Regions from separate parts of the Hydrogenophaga sp. L310 genome, predicted to be linked through region 2. Evidence: predicted binding sites of a transcription regulator. Region 2 holds the regulator's gene; the other holds the start of a gene.

Evidence for each region. The regulator FNR, encoded in region 2, switches genes on or off when oxygen is low (the NO sensors DNR and NnrR bind a similar motif). The targets are predictions, from matches to a motif close to TTGATNNNNATCAA.
Region 1: a site for FNR is predicted at 2,000-2,013, ahead of ubiM (5-demethoxyubiquinol-8 5-hydroxylase UbiM). Genes of this name have one in related genera too.

The regions. Positions count from the first base shown of each region.
Region 1 is NZ_JBVPZA010000008.1:172,296-176,495, forward strand. Features, by position in the region: gene AC0GNO_RS14980 (heavy metal translocating P-type ATPase) at 1-251, opposite strand, end outside; gene AC0GNO_RS14985 (heavy-metal-associated domain-containing protein) at 378-578, shown strand; gene cueR (Cu(I)-responsive transcriptional regulator) at 575-1,039, shown strand; gene AC0GNO_RS14995 (Spy/CpxP family protein refolding chaperone) at 1,282-1,947, shown strand; gene ubiM (5-demethoxyubiquinol-8 5-hydroxylase UbiM) at 2,050-3,264, shown strand; gene AC0GNO_RS15005 (histone deacetylase family protein) at 3,607-4,200, shown strand, end outside.
Region 2 is NZ_JBVPZA010000001.1:36,139-51,934, forward strand. Features, by position in the region: gene AC0GNO_RS00160 (heavy metal translocating P-type ATPase) at 1-257, shown strand, start outside; gene ccoS (cbb3-type cytochrome oxidase assembly protein CcoS) at 301-438, shown strand; gene ccoN (cytochrome-c oxidase, cbb3-type subunit I) at 506-1,951, shown strand; gene ccoO (cytochrome-c oxidase, cbb3-type subunit II) at 1,963-2,724, shown strand; gene AC0GNO_RS00180 (cbb3-type cytochrome oxidase subunit 3) at 2,741-2,878, shown strand; gene ccoP (cytochrome-c oxidase, cbb3-type subunit III) at 2,905-3,813, shown strand; gene ccoG (cytochrome c oxidase accessory protein CcoG) at 3,886-5,358, shown strand; gene AC0GNO_RS00195 (nitrogen fixation protein FixH) at 5,394-5,693, shown strand; gene AC0GNO_RS00200 (hypothetical protein) at 5,789-6,082, shown strand; gene fnr (fumarate/nitrate reduction transcriptional regulator Fnr) at 6,163-6,882, opposite strand; gene hemN (oxygen-independent coproporphyrinogen III oxidase) at 7,062-8,441, shown strand; gene AC0GNO_RS00215 (sulfite exporter TauE/SafE family protein) at 8,603-9,262, shown strand; gene AC0GNO_RS00220 (DMT family transporter) at 9,280-10,233, opposite strand; gene aceA (isocitrate lyase) at 10,632-11,963, shown strand; gene thrS (threonine--tRNA ligase) at 12,212-14,119, shown strand; gene infC (translation initiation factor IF-3) at 14,230-14,832, shown strand; gene rpmI (50S ribosomal protein L35) at 15,013-15,216, shown strand; gene rplT (50S ribosomal protein L20) at 15,241-15,600, shown strand; gene pheS (phenylalanine--tRNA ligase subunit alpha) at 15,727-15,796, shown strand, end outside.

The DNA.
Region 1 (4,200 bases), on a different contig from region 2:
CCGGCGTCGCGCACCGCGCGCTTGATGCGCGCCAGGGTTTCGGCGTCGTCGGGGCCGGAGAGCATGACGCGCGCCGACTCGGTGGCCAGGTTCACGCTCGCACCGCTCACGCCAGGCTGCTTCTTCAGCACCTTTTCCACGCGCGACACACACGACGCACAGGTCATGCCGCCGATGCCCAGGTCGATCTGGCACAGCTCGAGGGATTCGGGCACGACGCCGGAGTCGGCCACTGCGGTCAGGGTATTCATGGGTCAAGGATAAGCTTTACCCCCATGGGAAGGTCAAGCGACAAGGTGTATCGTTCATCGCCTGGGGACTTGACCTTGACAGCGTGTCAAGGCTGAAGATGCAAGCTTTCAACTTGAGGAACCACCATGAGCCAACAAACCTTCACTGTCCAGGGCATGACCTGCGGCCACTGCGAAAAAGCCGTCACCACCGCCATCAAGACCCTGGACCCGCAGGCCGAGGTGCGCATTGACCGCAGCCAGAACCTGGTGGAAGTCAAAACCGAACAGCCGCGCGAGGCGGTGGCCGCGGCCATCAGCGAAGAAGGCTACACCGTCGCTGCATGAGACACACCGGCGGTACCGCGCAGCCCAACGAAGCAGTCGAGGCCCCATTGGATGCCGCGGGCGCCTGGCCGGTCAACATCGGTACCGCCGCCAGCCTGAGCGGGATTTCGCCCAAGATGCTGCGCCACTACGAAGCGCTCGGCCTGCTGGGCACGGTGGCGCGCACCGACAGCAACTACCGGCAGTACAGTCTGGCCGACGTGCACACCCTGCGCTTCATCCGCCGTTCGCGCGACATGGGCTTCGGTCTCGACGCCATCACCGAACTCGTGAGCCTGTGGCACAACCGGCGCCGCAGCAGCGCCAGCGTCAAGCGCATCGCGCAGAAGCACCGCGACGAACTCGGCCAGCGCATCGAAGCGCTGCAGGCCATGCAGCGCACCCTGGACGAACTGCTGTGCCATTGCCCCGGCAACGACCGGCCCGACTGCCCGATCCTCGACGACCTGGGAAGTCTCTGACCCCCCACGCTCCACCGCTGCGCGGGTCGCTGCCCCCAGGGGGGCTGATCCACCTTGGGGCGGCCCGGCGGTGGATCCTTGATCTGCCGCAAGCGATCCAGGCGTTAGCGGAACAAATCTTTACAAACCGGCATCACTCCGGCACAGAGCAGATACAGCCGCTGCTCACACTGAAGCCATTCCAGAAACAGAAACCTCTGAGACATCTGGAAAGCTTTTCATCAACCGTTCAGGAGTGATTCATGAAACTGTTCAGCCAACGCACCCTCATCGCCGCTGCCCTCGCCACCGCCTTCGTCGGCGTTTCTGCCACCGCCATTGCCCAGGGCATGGGTCCAGGCGCCCTGTCGCAAGACATGCGGGCACAACACATGGCCCAGCGTGTTCAGGCCGGCACCGAAGCCGGTCCGGGCTCGGCAGAGATGTCGAAGAAGCAGGCCTGGCGCATGGAACGCATGCAAAAGCGCATGGCCGAGCGCCAGGCCCAACTCAAGGAAACCCTGAAAATCACACCGGCTCAGGAAGCCGCGTGGAACGCCTTCGTGGCCCGCACCGCACCCGAACCGCGCATGGCCCGCAGCCAGAGCCGGGAAGACTGGGCGAAGCTGACCACGCCGCAGCGTCTCGACAAGATGCAGGCCCTGAAAGCCGAGCGCAACGCCCGGATGGACAAGCGCATCGACGCCACCAAGAGCTTCTACGCCGCACTCACGCCCGAACAGCAGAAGGTGTTTGACACCCAGCGCCACGGCGGCTTCCAGCGCGCCGGCATGAAGGGTGAACGCGGCATGCACGGCGAGCGCGGCATGATGGGCAAACACGGTCATGGCGGCCATGGTGGTCACCACCGCATGGGCGGCATGGGTGGCGGTGCCGGCTGCGATGCCCCGGCGCAGCCCCGCAGCTGAGCCTGACTCGTACACTTTCCAAAGCCCCGCCTGTCGGGGCTTTTTCATGGGCTTGACCTGAGTCAAGCCCCGCCAGCCAGCCACCCGATAAGCTGCCCCGCCATGGACTTCGACCTCATCATCATCGGCGCCGGCCCCGCCGGCCTGAGCCTGGCCCGGGCGCTGCGCGGCTGCGGACTGCACATCGGCCTGATCGAACAGCAGACACGGGAGTCGTTGCAAAACCCCGCTTTCGACGGCCGCGAAATCGCCCTCACCCAGCACAGCGCCGAACGGCTGCGCCAGCTCGGCATCTGGCCCCTGCTGGGCGACGCCAACATCGCTCCGCTGCGCGATGCGCTCGTGCTCGACGGCGGCGCCGGCCCCGGCCAGCAGCGCATGCTCATCAGCCACCAGCTCAGCCACAAAACCGAGCTCGGCTTCCTCGTCGCCAACCACCATATCCGCCGCGCCGTCTTCGAAGCCGCCATGGCGCCTGACGACGCCAGCGGCACCGCCCCCAGCCTGGTTTGCGGCGAACAGGTGAGCCAGATCCACACCGACGCCAGCGGCGCCCACCTCACGCTCGCCAGCGGCCAGCGCCTGAGCGCCCAGCTCGTGGTGGCCGCCGACAGCCGCCATTCCAGCACCCGCCGCGCCATGGGCATCCCGGCGGATATGCACGACTACGGTCGCACCATGCTCGTTTGCAACATGACGCACGAGCAGCCGCACTTTGAAACCGCCTGGGAGTGGTTCGACCACGGCCAGACGCTCGCCCTGCTGCCCATGAACCCCTGTCCGCAGACCGGCCTGCCGCGCTCCTCGATCGTGCTCACCCTGCCCAGCCAGGAATTGCAGCCCCTGATGGACCTGCCGGAAGACGCGTTCAACGCCGCCATGGCGCAACGCTTCGGCCACCAGCTCGGCACCATGCGGCTCAGCAGCACACGCCACGCCTACCCATTGGTGGGCGTGTGGTCGCGCCGCCTGGTGGCGCAACGCTTCGCCGTGGTGGGCGATGCCGCCGTGGGCATGCACCCGGTCACAGCCCACGGCTTCAACCTCGGCCTGCGCAGCATCGACACGCTGTCCCAAGCGCTGATCCAGGCGCATCAAAAAGGGCAGGACATCGCCTCGCCCGTCCTGCTGCAGCGCTACCAGCGCACCCACCAGGGCGCCAGCCGCGGCCTCTACATGGCCACCCACGCCCTGGCCACGCTCTACACCCGCGAAGAGACGCCGGCCCGCCTGCTGCGCCAGGCCATGGTGGGCCTGGGTGAACGTTTCACGCCCTTCAAGCGCGCGGTGGCGGCGTCCCTGACGGGACTTCATTGAGGGTTCCCCCGCGCCGCTTCGCGTGCCTTGCAGGCCGCAGCTTCGTCAGAGCCGAAGCTTCTTCGGGCTGTCCGAGCCTGCGCAGGCAGGCTTGGAGCCGCAGCCCCCAACCCCCCAAGGGGCAACGCGAGTGGCCCGGCGAAGCCGGTTCCACCGCATCCTGGGTGGCAGGCACGCGCTCCGGTCGTGCCGCGTTCTGCGTCTGAGGTGTTCGCTCCGGCAAGGTCTTGTTGCGGTGCGTCAAGATGCTTGTCAGCATTCGGGTCTAGATTGATGCATGTCAATCCGCACGGGCACGCAGAGGCCCGGCCGATCACCACCGCCCGAGGAGACCCCAAAACCATGCTGTCCGCCTACATCACCCACGCCGACTGCGCCCGCCACGACATGGGCGAGCACCATCCGGAATGCCCCGAGCGCCTGGGCGCCATCAACGACCACCTGCTGGTCAAGGGTCTGCTGGATTACATGATCCCGTACGACGCCCCGCTGGCCACCGAAGAACAGCTCGGCCGCGCGCACGCCTCGCTCTACGTGCGCGAAATCTTCGAAGCCTCGCCCAAGGATGGCCTGCACGCGGTGGACCCGGACACCAACATGTGTCCCCACACCCTCAGCGCCGCGCTGCGCGCCGCGGGCGCAGCCGTGCAGGCGACCGACCTGGTGCTGGCGGGCAGCACCACCACCGCCTTCTGCAGCGTGCGCCCGCCCGGTCACCACGCCGAGCGTTCAGCCGCCATGGGCTTCTGCTTCTTCAACAACATCGCCGTGGGCATGCGCCACGCGCTCGACGTGCACGGTCTGGAGCGCGTGGCCCTGATCGACTTCGACGTGCACCACGGCAACGGCAGCGAAGACATCTTCCGCGGCGACGAGCGCGTGTTGATGTGCTCCATCTTCGAAAAGGGCCTCTACCCCTTCAACGGCGAAAACGCC
Region 2 (15,796 bases):
GCGAAGTCATGGATGTGGTCTTGACGTTGAAGCTGGCCAGGTCCACGATGCGCATTGTGCGCCAGAACCTGATATGGGCCGCGCTCTACAACGTGGTCAGCATCCCGATGGCCCTGATCGGCTGGATGCCGCCATGGCTGGCCGGGTTGGGCATGGCGGGCAGTTCTCTGCTGGTCATTGGCAACGCGCTGCGGCTGGCGACTCATATTCCTGTCCGATCCTCGGATACCCAGTCCGGTATGGGGTGGCCGGCGTAAGATCGCGCTTGTTTTCGAACCGAGGTTTCCAGAGGTATTCACCATGGACGTTTTGTATTTGCTGGTTCCGCTCTCCGTGGTTCTGGTCTTCGCCATCATCGGCATTTTCTGGTGGGCGCTCCACGCGGGGCAATTTGACAACATCGAGCGAGAAGGCGAGCGTATTCTCCGAGGTGATTGACTTAAGTCAAGGCGGCTGGCAGGGTGCCTGTAGACACTCGCCAAGTGACATTTTTGAGGAGTTCTGTATGTCCGTGACAACAAAGGCCAGCCAACCGGCGGTCTACAACGATAGTGTGGTCCGCGGGTTTGCCGTCATGTCCGTGATCTACGGCGTGGTGGGCATGCTGGTGGGTGTAATCATCGCGGCCCAGTTGACCTGGCCCGAGCTCAATATGGGCATTGAATGGCTGACCTATGGTCGCCTACGTCCGCTGCACACCAACGCGGTGATTTTTGCGTTTGGTGGGTCGGTGCTGTTTGCTACCAGCTACTACGTGGTTCAACGAACCTGTCACACCGCCTTGTTCTCGAACAAGCTGGCCTGGCTGACGTTCTGGGGCTGGAATGCGGTGATCGTCTCGGCGGTGATTACCTTGCCCATGGGTCTGACCCAGAGCAAGGAATACGCTGAGCTGATCTGGCCGATCGACTTGCTGATCACTGTGGTCTGGGTGTCCTATGCCATCGTGTTCTTCGGCACGGTCGGCATCCGCAAGGTCAAGCACATCTACGTGGCCAACTGGTTCTTTGGTGCCTACATCATCACCATTGCCCTGCTGCACATCTTCAATAACCTAGCCATCCCGACCAGCGCCACGCACTCCTACTCGGCCTACGCCGGTGTGCAGGACGCCATGGTGCAATGGTGGTACGGTCACAATGCTGTGGGCTTCTTCCTGACCGCAGCCTTCCTGGGCATGATGTATTACTTCATCCCCAAGCAGGCCGAGCGCCCGGTTTACTCCTACCGCCTGTCCATCGTCCACTTCTGGGCGCTGATCTTCACCTACATGTGGGCAGGTCCTCACCACCTGCACTACACCGCGCTGCCAGACTGGACGCAATCGGTTGGCATGGTGTTCTCCCTGATCCTGCTGGCTCCCAGCTGGGGGGGCATGATCAACGGCATCATGACGCTGTCGGGTGCCTGGCACAAACTGCGTGACGACCCCATCCTGCGTTTCCTGATCGTGTCCCTGTCGTTCTACGGCATGTCCACTTTCGAAGGCCCGATGATGTCGATCAAGACCGTCAACGCGCTGTCGCACTACACCGACTGGACCGTGGGCCACGTGCACTCCGGTGCGCTGGGCTGGGTGGGTCTGGTGTCCATGGGTTCGCTGTACTACCTGATCCCGCGCCTATTCGGCCAGAAGAAGATGTACTCAGTGCCCGCCATTGAACTGCACTTCTGGGTGGCCACCATCGGCATCGTGCTGTACATCGCAGCGATGTGGATTGCCGGCGTGATGCAAGGTCTGATGTGGCGCTCGGTCAATCCCGACGGCAGCCTGACCTACACCTTTGTCGAATCGGTGAAAGCCACCTTCCCGTTCTATGTGATCCGTCTGCTGGGTGGTTTGCTGTACCTCGGTGGCATGCTGGTCATGCTCTGGAACGTCATCATGACGATGCGCCAGGGCCGTGTTGTGGACGTGCCTGTCCTTGCCGTCAACCCTGCACACGCCTGAGGAGTAAAAACATGGCAAACAACGAAAAAATCGAAGGCCACGGACGGATCGAGACCAACAACTTCCTCATGATCGTGTTGATCACGCTTGTGGTGGCTGTGGGTGGTCTGGTTGAAATCGTGCCCCTGTTCTTCCAGAAGTCCACCACCACACCGATCGAAGGCCTCAAACCTTACAGCGCACTGCAGCTGGCCGGTCGCGATGTGTATGTCAGCGAAGGTTGCTACAACTGCCACTCGCAGATGATTCGCCCCTTCCAGGCCGAGACACTGCGTTATGGCCCTTACTCGGTCGCTGGCGAGTTCGTGTACGACCGTCCATTCCAGTGGGGCTCCAAGCGCACGGGTCCTGATCTGCATCGCGTGGGGGGCCGCTACAGTGACGAGTGGCACCGTGTGCACCTGAACAACCCGCGTGATGTGGTGCCTGAATCGAACATGCCTGCCTACGCCTTCCTGGGTGAGAAATCGGTGGATGCGGACAGCATGCCCAAGCGCATGGAAGTGCTCCGCACATTGGGCGCTCCGTACTCCGATGAGGAAATCGCCCAGTCGGTCGATGCGGTGAAGGGCAAGACCCAGATGGAAGCCGTGATCGCTTACTTGCAGGTACTGGGTACCGCTCGCAGCGCTGTCCGTCCGGTAGCTGCCGAAGTCGCTCCAGCGCCCGCCGTTGCTGATGTGACGCCAGCGACCGAGGCTGCTGCACCCGCGGCTGAAGCCGCGCCGGTTGTTGAACCAGCTCCCGCGGCGGCGACTGGTACCAACCAGTAAACGCGGAAGGCCCTTCATGGACATCAACGATCTCCGCAGCATTGTCACGGTGGTCAGCCTGCTGACCTTCGTGGGCATCGTGGTCTGGGCCTGGTCCAAACGCAACCAGGCTGGTTTTGACGAGGCAGCCCAGCTGCCCTTCACTGACGACTAAACCGCGGCACCAACAAGAGAAACATCATGAGCGACTTTACAAGTGATTTCTGGCACCTCTACGTGGGTGGACTGACGCTGATCAGCATCATCGCCTGCCTGGTCCTGCTCTGGATCAGCGGCACTACCAAGGCGACCACCCATGCCGACAACACCACCGGGCACGTCTGGGACGGCGACTTGGCGGAGATGAACAACCCGCTACCCAGGTGGTGGGTGTATCTGTTCGTCATCACGGTCATCTTCGCACTGGCCTATGGTGCGTTGTATCCCATGTTTGGCAAATTTCAGGGTGCACTGGGCTGGAGTTCGCAGGGTCAACACACAGCTGAAGTTGCCAAGGTGGAGGCGGCAATCGCCCCCATCTACGCCAAATTCAGCGGCATGACTCCCGAGCAGATTGCTGGTGACTCCGAAGCCATGGCAATCGGTGAGCGCCTGTTCATGAACTACTGTGCCCAGTGCCATGGTTCGGATGCGCGCGGTGCCAAAGGCTTTCCCAACCTGACCGATAACGACTGGCTGGGTGGTGGTGATCATGCGACCATCAAGACGGTCATCACGCAGGGCCGTGTCGGTGTCATGCCCCCAATGGCTGCTGCCGTGGGCAGTGCTGAAGACGTGCGCAACGTGGCGAACTATGTGCTGAGCCTGTCTGGCAGTCCTCACGACTCCGTGCGGGCCACCCAGGGAAAAGAGAAGTTCGCTGCTTGTGCGGCATGCCATGGCATGGACGGCAAGGGCATGGCTGCGGTGGGTGCAGCCAACTTAACCGACGGAATCTGGCTTCACGGCTGGGGCGAAGAAGCCATCGTGCGTGCTGTGAACAACGGGTTCAACAACCAGATGCCTGGGCAGTCGGCCTTGTTGAACGAAGCACAGATCAATGTGCTGGCCTCCTATGTCTGGGGCATGTCCAACAAAGCGGCCAATTGAGCGTTTAAAGAGAGTCGCAGCGGTCGAGTCGACCGCTGCGACTCTTTTCCATTTTCCAACCTCGGGTTCTTCGTGAGTTCCGCCAAGCCAGCCACCAGCGCCAATCCGACCACCATCATTCCCATCGTCCCGGAACCGCCGCCCAAAGGGGTTCCTGCAGACGATGAGGTCATGGTTTCGCTCTACGCCTCGCGCAAGAAGATATACCCACGATCTGTCTCGGGTCTGTTTTCTCAGTGGCGCTGGATCACAGTCTGGATCACCCAGATCGTTTTCTACGGGTTGCCTTGGCTAGAGTGGAATGCCCGACAGGCGGTGCTCTTCGATCTTGAGGCGCGCCGTTTTTACATTTTTGGCTTGGTACTGTATCCGCAGGACTTCATTTACCTGACGGGTCTATTGGTCATTGCAGCCCTGGCATTGTTCCTGTTTACGGCTGTTGCCGGTCGTTTGTGGTGTGGTTACGCCTGTCCACAGACGGTCTACACCGAAATTTTCCTCTGGATCGAAAAAAAGGTCGAGGGTGACCGCTCGGCGCGCATGCGTCTGGACGATTCGGCGTTTTCAGCTGGCAAGTTCGGGAAGAAGTGGTCGAAGCACGCACTCTGGATTCTGTTCTCGCTGTGGACCGGTTTTACCTTTGTCGGCTACTTCACACCGATTCGGGAGTTGGCCGCGGTCTCGCTGGCCGCTTCGCTGGGGCCGTGGCAGACTTTCTGGATATTTTTCTACGGTTTTGCCACCTACGGCAACGCTGGCTTCATGCGCGAACAGGTTTGCAAATACATGTGTCCTTACGCGCGCTTCCAGAGCGCGATGTTTGACAAGGACACGATGATCGTGACCTACGACGAAAAACGCGGTGAACCGCGTGGCCCGCGCTCGAAGAAGGCCGACCCCAAAGCACTGGAACTGGGTGCCTGCGTAGACTGCACGCTGTGTGTTCAGGTTTGTCCGACGGGCATCGATATCCGCAACGGTCTTCAGTACGAGTGCATCGGTTGTGGTGCCTGTATCGACGTCTGCGACGAGGTGATGGACAAGGTGGGCTATCCGCGTGGACTGGTCAAATACTCGACCCAGAACGGTATTGCACAAGGATGGAACTCCCAGCAGATGATCCGTCGGGCCATGCGTCCGCGGGTTCTGGTGTACACAGGCATCCTGTTGGCCATCAGCCTCGCGGTTATGGTCAGTCTGTTTCTGCGCAAGCCACTCAAGGTTGATGTCATCCGGGACCGCGGTGCGTTGGCACGCATGGTGGAACAGGGACGCATCGAAAACGTCTTCCGGTTGCAGGTGATGAACGCGACCGAGCGCTCACAACGCTATGTGATCGGTGTTTCCGGGTTGCCGGGCATTGCCATTGCGTCGGAAACAGAGATTGAAGTATTGCCGACGGAAGTACGCTCTGCGGTCATGCGGGTCCAGGTTCCCCCGGGAACCGCTGCCACTGGTTCCCATTCCATCTATTTCGAAATCCAGGCTGTCGGAGATTCGGGCACACGTGTCACCGAAAAAGCGGCCTTCCTGGTACCGCGCTGAGCACCACTTTCAGTCAACCCGTTTCAAGATTCTCTATGAACACCACAATACTCAAAACACCGGTCAATGAACAGCTCCCGATTCCTTGGTGGCGCGTTCCCCACATGTGGCTGGTGGTGGGGGGGCCATTGGTGGTTGTTGTGGCCGCCATCATCACGGCCGTCATTGCAGTGAAGGGCGCAGACCCGGTGCTCAACAAGGCCGACTTTGAGCGCGACCTGAAGGCGGCCCAGATGCTGGACGGACAAGCTCGTGCCGAAGCGCTGATTCAACTTCAACCGGCTCACCAGGCTCGGAACCACGCAGCCTCCCCTGTGGTGCCACCGACGAAGTAATAGCGCGTGCTGCGACTATCCCAAGCCATGGCCTGAACGACTATGCACCGGTTATGCCCGGAATCGATCACAACAACACCCGAGGAGAAACAGGAATGACGGCTCAACGATGGATGTGGATTGCGTGGCCCGCATTTTTGGTGGCGGCGGTTCTGGAGATGATCGTGTTTGCCATGATCGATCCGAGTGATCTTCACTGGTTTGGGGCTCCTCTGGAGTTGTCTCGTCCAGCGGTCTACACGCTGGCATTTTTCACCTTCTGGATCGTGGCCATGGTGTCGAGTGCACTCACCTCTTTGCTGTCCATGTCACCTTTTGAAGTGAACCGGTGTCCTGTCCCGCCGGATCAGCGGCCGCGGGATTGTGCCAAGAATGAATCTTGTTCCTGAACGCTCCTGCAGATCTCCAAAATAAAAAACCCCAGCGGAGTGTTTCCAGCTGAGGCTTCCTGTTGGGACAGATGTTGGGTTCAGTGACCGGTCGGGGGGGGCACGATCAGCTTGAGCCCTTCGGTGTTTTTGATGTGGACGTAACGCTGTTTGACCTCGATGATGCCTTCGTCCACGAACTTGGAAAAAGTGCGGCTCACCGTCTCCAGCTTCATGCCCAGGTAGCTACCAATTTCTTCGCGTGTCATGCGGAGAATCAGCTCGGACTGGGAGAAGCCGCGGGCGTGCAGGCGCTGAACCAAGTTCAGCAGGAACGCCGCGAGGCGTTCTTCTGCGCGCATGCTGCCAAGCAGCAGCATGACACTGTGGTCGCGCACAATTTCGCGGCTCATGATCTTGTGCACATGGTGTTGAAGGGTGGTGAACTCTCGGGAGAGTTCCTCGACTTGATCAAACGGCATCACACAGACTTCAGCATCTTCCAGTGCGATGGCATCGCAGGAATGGCGGTCGCTCACGATGCCATCCAGGCCGATGATCTCTCCGGTCATCTGGAAGCCGGTCACTTGATCCCTGCCATCGGCCGTGGTGACACAGGTTTTGAAGAAGCCGGAACGCACCGCGTAAAGCGAGGTGAACCGGTCACCCGTACTGAAAAGTGCCGACCCGCGTTTGATGCGTCGCCGCGCCGAAATGACATTGTCGAGCTTGTCCATTTCGTCTGGGTTGAGACCCATGGGTAGACACAATTCTCGCAGGTTGCAGCTCGAACAGGCGACTTTGATGCTTTGTGCGTCCATAAATTATCCGGAAATCGGTGGTGAGCTTAACGCATAGCTGGGACTTGTGTCGAGGAAATGACCGCGCGCCAGGCCCTTCGTGGGAGCGATGGCTTGCGAACACACCGGGGCTTGATCAAGATCAAGGGAGGATCTGCGAGCCTGGTGCACATTCGGGGCTCAGCATTGGAGAACAGTTTGTGAGTCACGCCATTTCCGATGAATTGCTCAAGCGATTCGATGTTCCCGGTCCGCGGTACACGTCGTACCCGACAGCTGACCGCTTTGTGGAAGCGTTCACCGAGGGCGACTATATACAAGCGCTGGAGCAGCGCAGAGCCGGCTCGTTGGCCCTTCCGCTCAGCATCTACGTACACATTCCGTTCTGCGAGTCGGTCTGCTATTACTGCGCCTGCAACAAGGTCATCACCAAACACCACGAACGGGCGGCCGAATACCTGCGCTACCTGTCACGTGAGGTGGAGTTGCAGGTCCAGCATTTTGGGAAGGGGCACAGCGTGTCCCAGTTGCACCTGGGTGGCGGCACGCCTACCTTTCTGTCCGATGCAGAGCTTGAGGATCTCATGACGATGATCCGGCGCAACTTCAAGTTGGTGCCGGGTGGCGAGTACTCGATCGAGGTGGATCCCCGGACCGTGACCGACCAGCGGCTTCAGACCTTGGCGAGACTGGGCTTCAACCGTCTCAGTTTTGGTGTCCAGGATTTCGACCCTGCCGTTCAGAAAGCGGTGCACCGCGTGCAACCCGCTGAACAGGTGTTCGCGCTGGTGGACACTGCGCGCAAGATCGGATTCGAGTCGGTCAACGTTGATCTGATCTACGGTCTGCCGCTGCAGACGCCCGAGTCGTTTGCACGCACGCTCGCGCAAGTGAACCAGTTGCGGCCGGACCGCATTGCGCTATACGCCTATGCGCATCTCCCGTCCCGCTTCAAGCCACAACGTCGCATCATTTCCGCCGAGTTGCCCAGTCCTGGCGACAAGCTGTCCATGTTGTCAGCATCGCTGGATGCCATGAGCGATGCCGGGTATGTTTACGTGGGCATGGACCATTTCGCCCTGCCGACGGATGCACTCGCGGTTGCCAAGCGCCAGGGCCGCCTGCATCGCAACTTTCAGGGCTACAGCACGCAGCCCGATTGTGATCTGATCGCTCTGGGGGTTTCCGCTATTGGTCGCATCGGTGCCACCTACAGCCAGAACGCCAAGACGCTGGAGGAGTACTACGATGCCCTCGATCAGGGCAGGCTGCCCATCGTGCGTGGTCTTGTGCTCACGCGCGATGATCTGCTGCGCCGTGCCGTCATCATGTCCATCATGTGTCAGGGTCAGCTGCAGTACGAATCGATCGAACTGGGGCATCTGATCGAATTCAAGAGCTACTTCGCGCGTGAACTCGAGGTGTTGGCCGGACTGGCCGAACACGGCTTGGTCACCCTGGATGACAGCGGTGTTCAGGTCACGCCGACAGGCTGGTATCTGGTCCGGGCCATTGCCATGGTGTTCGACAAGAACCTGCAGGTTGATCTGGACCGGGCCCGGTTTTCAAAGATCATCTGAACGGTCAATTCGGAGACCTGGGGCGAGGCTCGGCCCGCGAGAAATGCGCACGAGCTGGCGCGTGCGCTGGAAAAAGCATCCAATCCTTGTGGGTGCGGGTTTGACTTTGCCTTCGAAGGCCAAGACGCACACACTGCTACAGTTCTTTCATGCAAACTTCCATGGCGATCACGGCCCTGTTCATGGGCATCGTGGGGGGCCCCCACTGCGTTGCCATGTGCGGTGCAGCCTGCGCCGGGATCAGCCGCGCGGCGGGAGCTCGCAGTACGCAGGCTTTGTGGTCGTTCCAGTTCAGTCGCATGCTGGGTTATTCACTGTTCGGCGCTTTTGCAGCGGGATCGGTCCAGGGGCTTGCGGTGCTGGGGACCAACACCATCGCGATCCGGCCGCTCTGGACCATGTTCCACGCGGCGGCATTTCTCCTTGGGCTGGCACTGATCTGGCAAGCACGCCAACCCGCCTGGATTGACAGCCTGGGCCAATCGCTGTGGCGCAAGGCACGCCCGGTGCTTACCCGCTTGGGCCCCCGTGCGCCCATTGTGTTGGGTATCGGCTGGGCGTTCATGCCGTGCGGTCTGCTGTATTCCGCCTTGCTCGTGGCATCGCTCTCGGCGAACGTGTTCGAGGGAGCTGCCATCATGGCACTGTTCTCATTGGGTACTTCCATTTCCCTCACGGCGGCACCCTGGTTGTTGCTGCGCCTGCGAGGCGGTCAATCGGGAGCTTGGGCCATCCGCTTGGCCGGCTTGGCGCTTGCGCTGACTTCTGGCTGGGCACTCTGGATGGGGCTGACCAACCCCACTGGCTTGTTCTGCCTGTGACCGGTAGCTGAAGCGGGTCAGCGCCTGGTCGACTGGCGAGCGGGCAGGGTTGCCAGGATCAAGCCCAGTAGCGCGATACCGAACGCCAGCATCTGCAACGGCGTCAACCGTTCTCCCATGAACAGCACCCCGATGGCCGCGGCACTAACCGGTAGCATCACCGTGAACACGCCCGCACGTGAGGCAGGTACGGTCCGAAGCCCGGTCATCCACAGCCAGACGGTCCACATGCTGGCGGCGAGCCCATAGAACACCAGCAGGCCCCAGATTCCGCCGCTGACTGCCATGAAATCGAAATGCCACGCTGCCCACAAGCCAAACGGCGTGACCAGCGCAAAACCCCAGAGGTTGATGATGGCAGAGATGCGTTTGGGCCCGAGGCCTTCAGTCAGCTTCTTGCCGATCACCACATAGGATGCTTCACACACCACGGCAGCGAACACGAGCAGGTTGCCCCAGACCGAATATCCCAGTCCCAAGAATGTCAATTCTTGCGATCCGGCCAGGCCGACATCGGGTTTTTGCAGAGAGAACAAGCCGATACCGAGCGCGGCGCAAGCAATGGCGGCAGTTGTCCGGCGACCGATGCGTTCTTTCAGAAAGATGCGGCTCAGAATCGCCACCACCGCCGGAATGGCCGCCATCACCACACCAGCGGCCACGGCCGTGGTCAAGCTGACACCAAACAGCATGCAGATCGAAAACAGGAAGTTGCCGAGGAAGGATTCCAAGAACAGAAGGCGGCGTGTTCGGGGCGAAAACGGAGGTTCCTCCGTTGGCTTGCGCAGCCAGCGCCACATGGCGATTCCTCCGATGCCGAAGCGCAGCCAGGCCAGCAGAAAAACCGGAAAGACCAGCACAAGAGGTTTGGACAGTGCCACGTAGCTGCCGACCAGCGACATACTCAGGGCCAGGCAAGCGTAGGCCCACCAACGCGGTATCGCAGGGGTTGTTGTGATGGAAGCGTGCATGGCCGCAGATCATGCCCGAAGCCCCGTCACTTCAGCCTCGCAGCCGGTATGTGCAGACACAGCTCGCCTGGAATACGTGCGTCTCCTGGAGGTGGGTCGCATGCGCGGGGCACCCACAGGGATGGTGTTTTACCTATTCCGGGATGAGAGAACGTCTTTTCTTAATGTGAAAACAGGATGTGTTGCGCTGCAAAAAAATTTCTCAATACAAGAAATAAAATATCGTATTGAGAAATGATGTGTAAACATTGTTGATTTTAAATGAGAAAAATTTTATCTTATATAAGACATAAGAGCTTTAAAAACTCTTCTATAAGACTTAAAGTTCATACATCGGCATCTGGCTTGCATGGTGAGAGCGCCGACCCCTTTTCATCAACCTCACGGAGAGTCTTCAAATGCCCCAATCCCTTAACGAGCAACTGAGCCGCCAACAGCAGATCGAAGCCTTGGAAAAAGACTGGGCCACCAACCCGCGATGGAAAGGTGTCAAGCGCGGTTACTCTGCTGCTGACGTCGTGCGTCTGCGCGGGAGCATGCAGATCGAACACACACTGGCCAAGCGCGGTGCCGAAAAGCTTTGGGACAAGGTCAACGGCGGCGCGAAGAAAGGCTACGTGAACGCCTTCGGCGCCATCTCTGCTGGCCAAGCCATGCAGCAAGCCAAGGCCGGCCTGGAAGCCGTGTATCTGTCGGGCTGGCAGGTGGCTGCCGATGGCAACACATCCGAGACCATGTACCCCGACCAGTCGCTCTACGCCTACGACTCGGTGCCCACCATGGTTCGCCGCATCAACAACACCTTCAAGCGCGCCGACGAAATCCAGTGGGGCCGTGGCATCGAGCCGGGCAGCCCTGAGTTCATCGACTACTTCCTGCCCATCGTGGCCGATGCAGAAGCCGGCTTTGGCGGCGTTCTCAACGCCTTCGAGCTGATGAAGAACATGATCGCCGCCGGTGCAGCCGGCGTGCACTTCGAAGACCAGCTGGCGGCCGTGAAGAAGTGCGGCCACATGGGTGGCAAGGTGCTGGTGCCCACGCAAGAGGCTTGCGAGAAGCTGATTTCCGCGCGCTTCGCCGCCGACGTGATGGGTGTGTCCACCATTGTGCTGGCCCGTACCGACGCCGAAGCCGCCAACCTGATCACCAGCGACCACGACGCCAACGACAAGCCTTTCCTCACCGGCGAGCGTACCCAGGAAGGCTTCTACCGCGTCAAGAACGGCCTGGAGCAGGCCATCAGCCGCGGCATTGCCTACGCCCCCTACGCCGACCTGGTGTGGTGCGAGACTGGCGTGCCCGACATCGGTTTCGCCCGCGAATTCGCCCAGGCCGTGCAGGCCGCATGTCCCGGCAAGCTGCTGTCGTACAACTGCTCGCCTTCCTTCAACTGGAAGAAAAACCTCAACGACAAGCAGATCGCCTCGTTCCAGGAAGATCTGGCCGCGCTGGGCTACAAGTACCAGTTCATCACGCTGGCCGGCATCCACATCAACTGGTTCAACACCTTCCAGTTCGCCCATGCCTACGCCCGCGGCGAAGGCATGAAGCACTACACCGAAATGGTGCAAGAACCTGAGTTCGCCGCCCGTGAAAAAGGCTACACCTTTGTGTCGCACCAGCAGGAAGTCGGCGCTGGATACTTCGACGACGTGACCACCGTGATCCAGGGTGGTTCTTCCAGCGTGAAAGCTTTGACCGGCTCGACCGAAGAAGAGCAGTTCCACTGATCTGATGCTCAACGGGGCCTGCAGAGGCTGAAGAGACAGGAGCCCGGGCCAGCCCCGGGCTTTTTTGTGGGAAAATTCAAATATTCATCAAGCAGCAAGAGCGAGAAAGGCAATCTGGTTATGACACCGCGAACTCGTGTGATGTTCTCCCTGGTCTCCTGAGGCCTGCAGTTCGCGCCTGCCCGATTTCTTTTTTCGATCACATCCAGCGCGGCCCATGCCGCGCTTTTTTTGTTTCTGGACTCCCCATGCTTCACATCACACTTCCCGACGGTTCCCAACGCGAATTTCCCGGCCCGGTCACGGTGGCCGAAGTCGCTGCTTCGATTGGTACCGGGCTGGCCAAGGCCGCACTCGCCGGCAAGATCGGGGACAGGGTGGTGGATACCAGCTTTCAAATTACGGCCGACTGCCCGCTGTCCATCATCACCGCCAAGGATGCCGATGGTCTGGAAGTCATCCGCCACTCCACCGCCCATTTATTGGCCTACGCGGTGAAAGAGCTTTTCCCGGATGCCCAGGTGACCATCGGTCCTGTGATCGAGCACGGCTTCTTTTACGACTTCTCGTACAAGCGCCCGTTCACGCCCGAAGACCTGGTGGCCATCGAGAAGAAGATGACCGAGTTGGCCAACAAGGACGAACCGGTGGTGCGCCGCGTGTTGCCGCGCGATGAGGCCGTGGCGTATTTCAAGAACCTGGGTGAGCATTACAAGGCCGAGATCATTGCGAGCATTCCCAGCAACGAAGACGTGTCCCTGTACCGCGAAGGCAACTTCGAAGACCTGTGCCGTGGCCCGCACGTGCCGAGCACCGGCAAGCTCAAGCACTTCAAGCTGATGAAGGTGGCAGGTGCCTACTGGCGTGGCGATCACCGCAACGAAATGCTGCAGCGCATCTACGGCACGGCTTGGGCCACCAAGGACGAACTGCAGCAGCACCTGACCATGCTGGAGGAGGCTGAAAAGCGCGACCATCGCAAGTTGGGCCGTGAGCTGGATCTGTTCCACATCGACGAACACTCGCCGGGCACCGTGTTCTGGCACCCCCAAGGCTGGACGGTGTGGCAAGGGGTCGAGCAGTACATGCGGCAGGTCTACCGTGACAACGGCTATCAGGAAGTCAAGGGCCCTCAGATCCTGGACAAAGGCCTCTGGGAGAAGACGGGGCACTGGGACAAGTACCGCGACAACATGTTCACCACCGAGTCGGAGAAGCGTGAATACGCGCTCAAACCGATGAATTGCCCTGGTCACATCCTGATTTTCAAGCAGGGGATCAAGAGCTATCGCGACCTGCCGCTGCGTTATGGCGAGTTTGGCCAGTGCCACCGCAACGAGCCCACCGGCGGCCTGCATGGCATCATGCGCGTGCGTGCGTTCACGCAGGATGATGGGCACATCTTCTGTACCGAAGACATGATTCTGGATGAGTGCGTAGCCTACACCGCGCTGTTGCAGAAGGTGTACGCCGACTTCGGTTTCAAGAACATCATCTACAAGATCGCCACCCGTCCGGATGCCCGCATTGGCAGCGATGAAAGCTGGGACAAAGCCGAGCACGCTTTGATGGAAAGCTTGCGCGTGGCTGGGTGCGAGTTTGAAATTTCCCCGGGCGAAGGTGCGTTCTATGGCCCCAAGATTGAATACACGCTGAAGGATGCCATTGGACGCCAGTGGCAGTGCGGCACGATCCAGGTGGATTTCTCCATGCCCGAGCGGCTGGATGCAGAGTACGTGGGCGAGGATGGCGCACGCCATCGTCCGGTCATGTTGCACCGCGCCATCGTTGGCAGTCTGGAGCGTTTCATCGGAATTTTGATCGAGGAACACGCCGGTGCGCTGCCTGTTTGGCTCGCGCCGGTGCAGGTGTCGGTGCTCAATATCACCGATTCGCAAGCCGACTACTGTCGTGAAATCGCGAAAGCACTGCAGAATCAAGGGCTTAGAGTTGAGACTGATCTGCGCAACGAGAAAATAACGTATAAAATACGCGAGCACGCATTGCAAAAGCGGCCTTATATCATTGTCGTGGGCGACAAAGAGAGGGTTGCTGGCGCCGTGGCTGTTCGGGCGCGAGGTAATAAAGACCTCGGGGTCATGCCGCTGGAAGACTTTTCCAGACTGATTGCGGCAGACGTTTCATCGAAGGTTTGAAGTCAAACATCCGGTTGATACCCCTCCCATGCTGCGGTGCACGTGGCGCGCGCATTGAGGGTGACGAAGATTGCCCGCCTGTCTGAACAGCCCACATCAAGGAATACACCATAGCTACCAATTTTCGCGACCGCCGCCAACGTGAAGAGCGTGCACACAGACTGAACCGTGAAATCATGGCTCCTGAGGTTCGCCTCAACGGACCCGAGAACGAACCGCTGGGTATCGTCAGTCTGATGGAGGCACTGCGCATGGCAGGTGAGCTGGATGTGGATCTGGTCGAAATTGCGGCCACCGCAGTGCCGCCTGTCTGTCGCCTGATGGACTACGGCAAGTTCAAGTATCAGGAGCAGAAGAAGGCAGCGGAAGCGAAGGCCAAGCAGACGGTCATTGAAATCAAGGAAATCAAGTTCCGCCCGGGCACCGACGACGGTGACTACAACATCAAGATGCGCAACATCCGACGCTTTCTGGATGATGGCGACAAATGCAAGATCACGCTGCGCTTTCGCGGCCGCGAGATCACGCACCAGGACTTGGGACTGGCGCTGCTGAACCGTATTCGCGACGAGCTGGCCGATTCGATCATCGTGGAGCAGTTTCCCAAGCTGGAAGGCCGCCAGATGATCATGATGATTGCACCCGGTCGTAAGAAGGCCGCAGCCAAGTCACCTGAGGCGCCAGCGCAAAGCGCTGAACAATCGGCAACCTGAAGGGACCGGTGATAAACAGTATTGGACGGGCAGGGTAGTCTCCTGCCGGTCCGAGGCACTGGCTGAAAAGCCGGATGCTGAAAGAGAGGTTGTAAAGCCTTTCATAAAAGTGGCTCGGGGCCAACAAGTCCGCGGAAGGTTCGCGGCGCCTCACGAGCACAAATCAAAAGGAGCATGAAGATGCCCAAAATGAAGACCAAGAGCAGCGCGAAGAAGCGATTCCGCGTTCGTCCCGGTGGCACCGTCAAGCGCGGTCAAGCCTTCAAACGTCACATCTTGACCAAGAAGTCCACCAAGACCAAGCGCCACCTGCGTGGAGCAGTGACTGTCCATGAGACCAATATGGGTCACATGGCGCAGATGCTGCCCGGCATGGGTATTTGATCAACGACGAACAAGGAGTCACTCATGCCTCGCGTCAAACGTGGTGTAACGGCACGCGCCCGCCACAAAAAAGTTCTCGCCCTTGCCAAGGGTTTTCGCGGTCGCCGCGGTAACGTCTTCCGCATCGCCAAACAGGCGGTGATGAAGGCTGGGCAATACGCCTACCGTGACCGCCGTAATAAGAAGCGTGTCTTCCGTCAGCTCTGGATCGCGCGTATCAACGCCGGTGCCCGTGCTTGCGGCCTGACGTACAGCCAGTTCGCCAACGGTCTGAAGAAGGCCCAGATCGAGATCGACCGCAAGGTCCTGGCCGATCTGGCCGTGAACGACGTGGCTGCTTTCAACAGCATCGTGGAGCAAGTCAAAGCCAAGCTGGCCGCTTGATTCACGGCGGAAGACGTCGTTGCCTGCAAAGGTGATGGCGGTTTCCCGTCGCTCAAAGGGGTTGAGGCTTGAGGGATTCCCTCGGTGCTCTCAGCCCCTTTTTTCATTTCTCTGCACAAGACACACATGAACGAGTTGGACGCACTGGTTGACAGCGCCCGCGCTGGCTTCGCGCAAGCCGCCACCCCGGCCGATC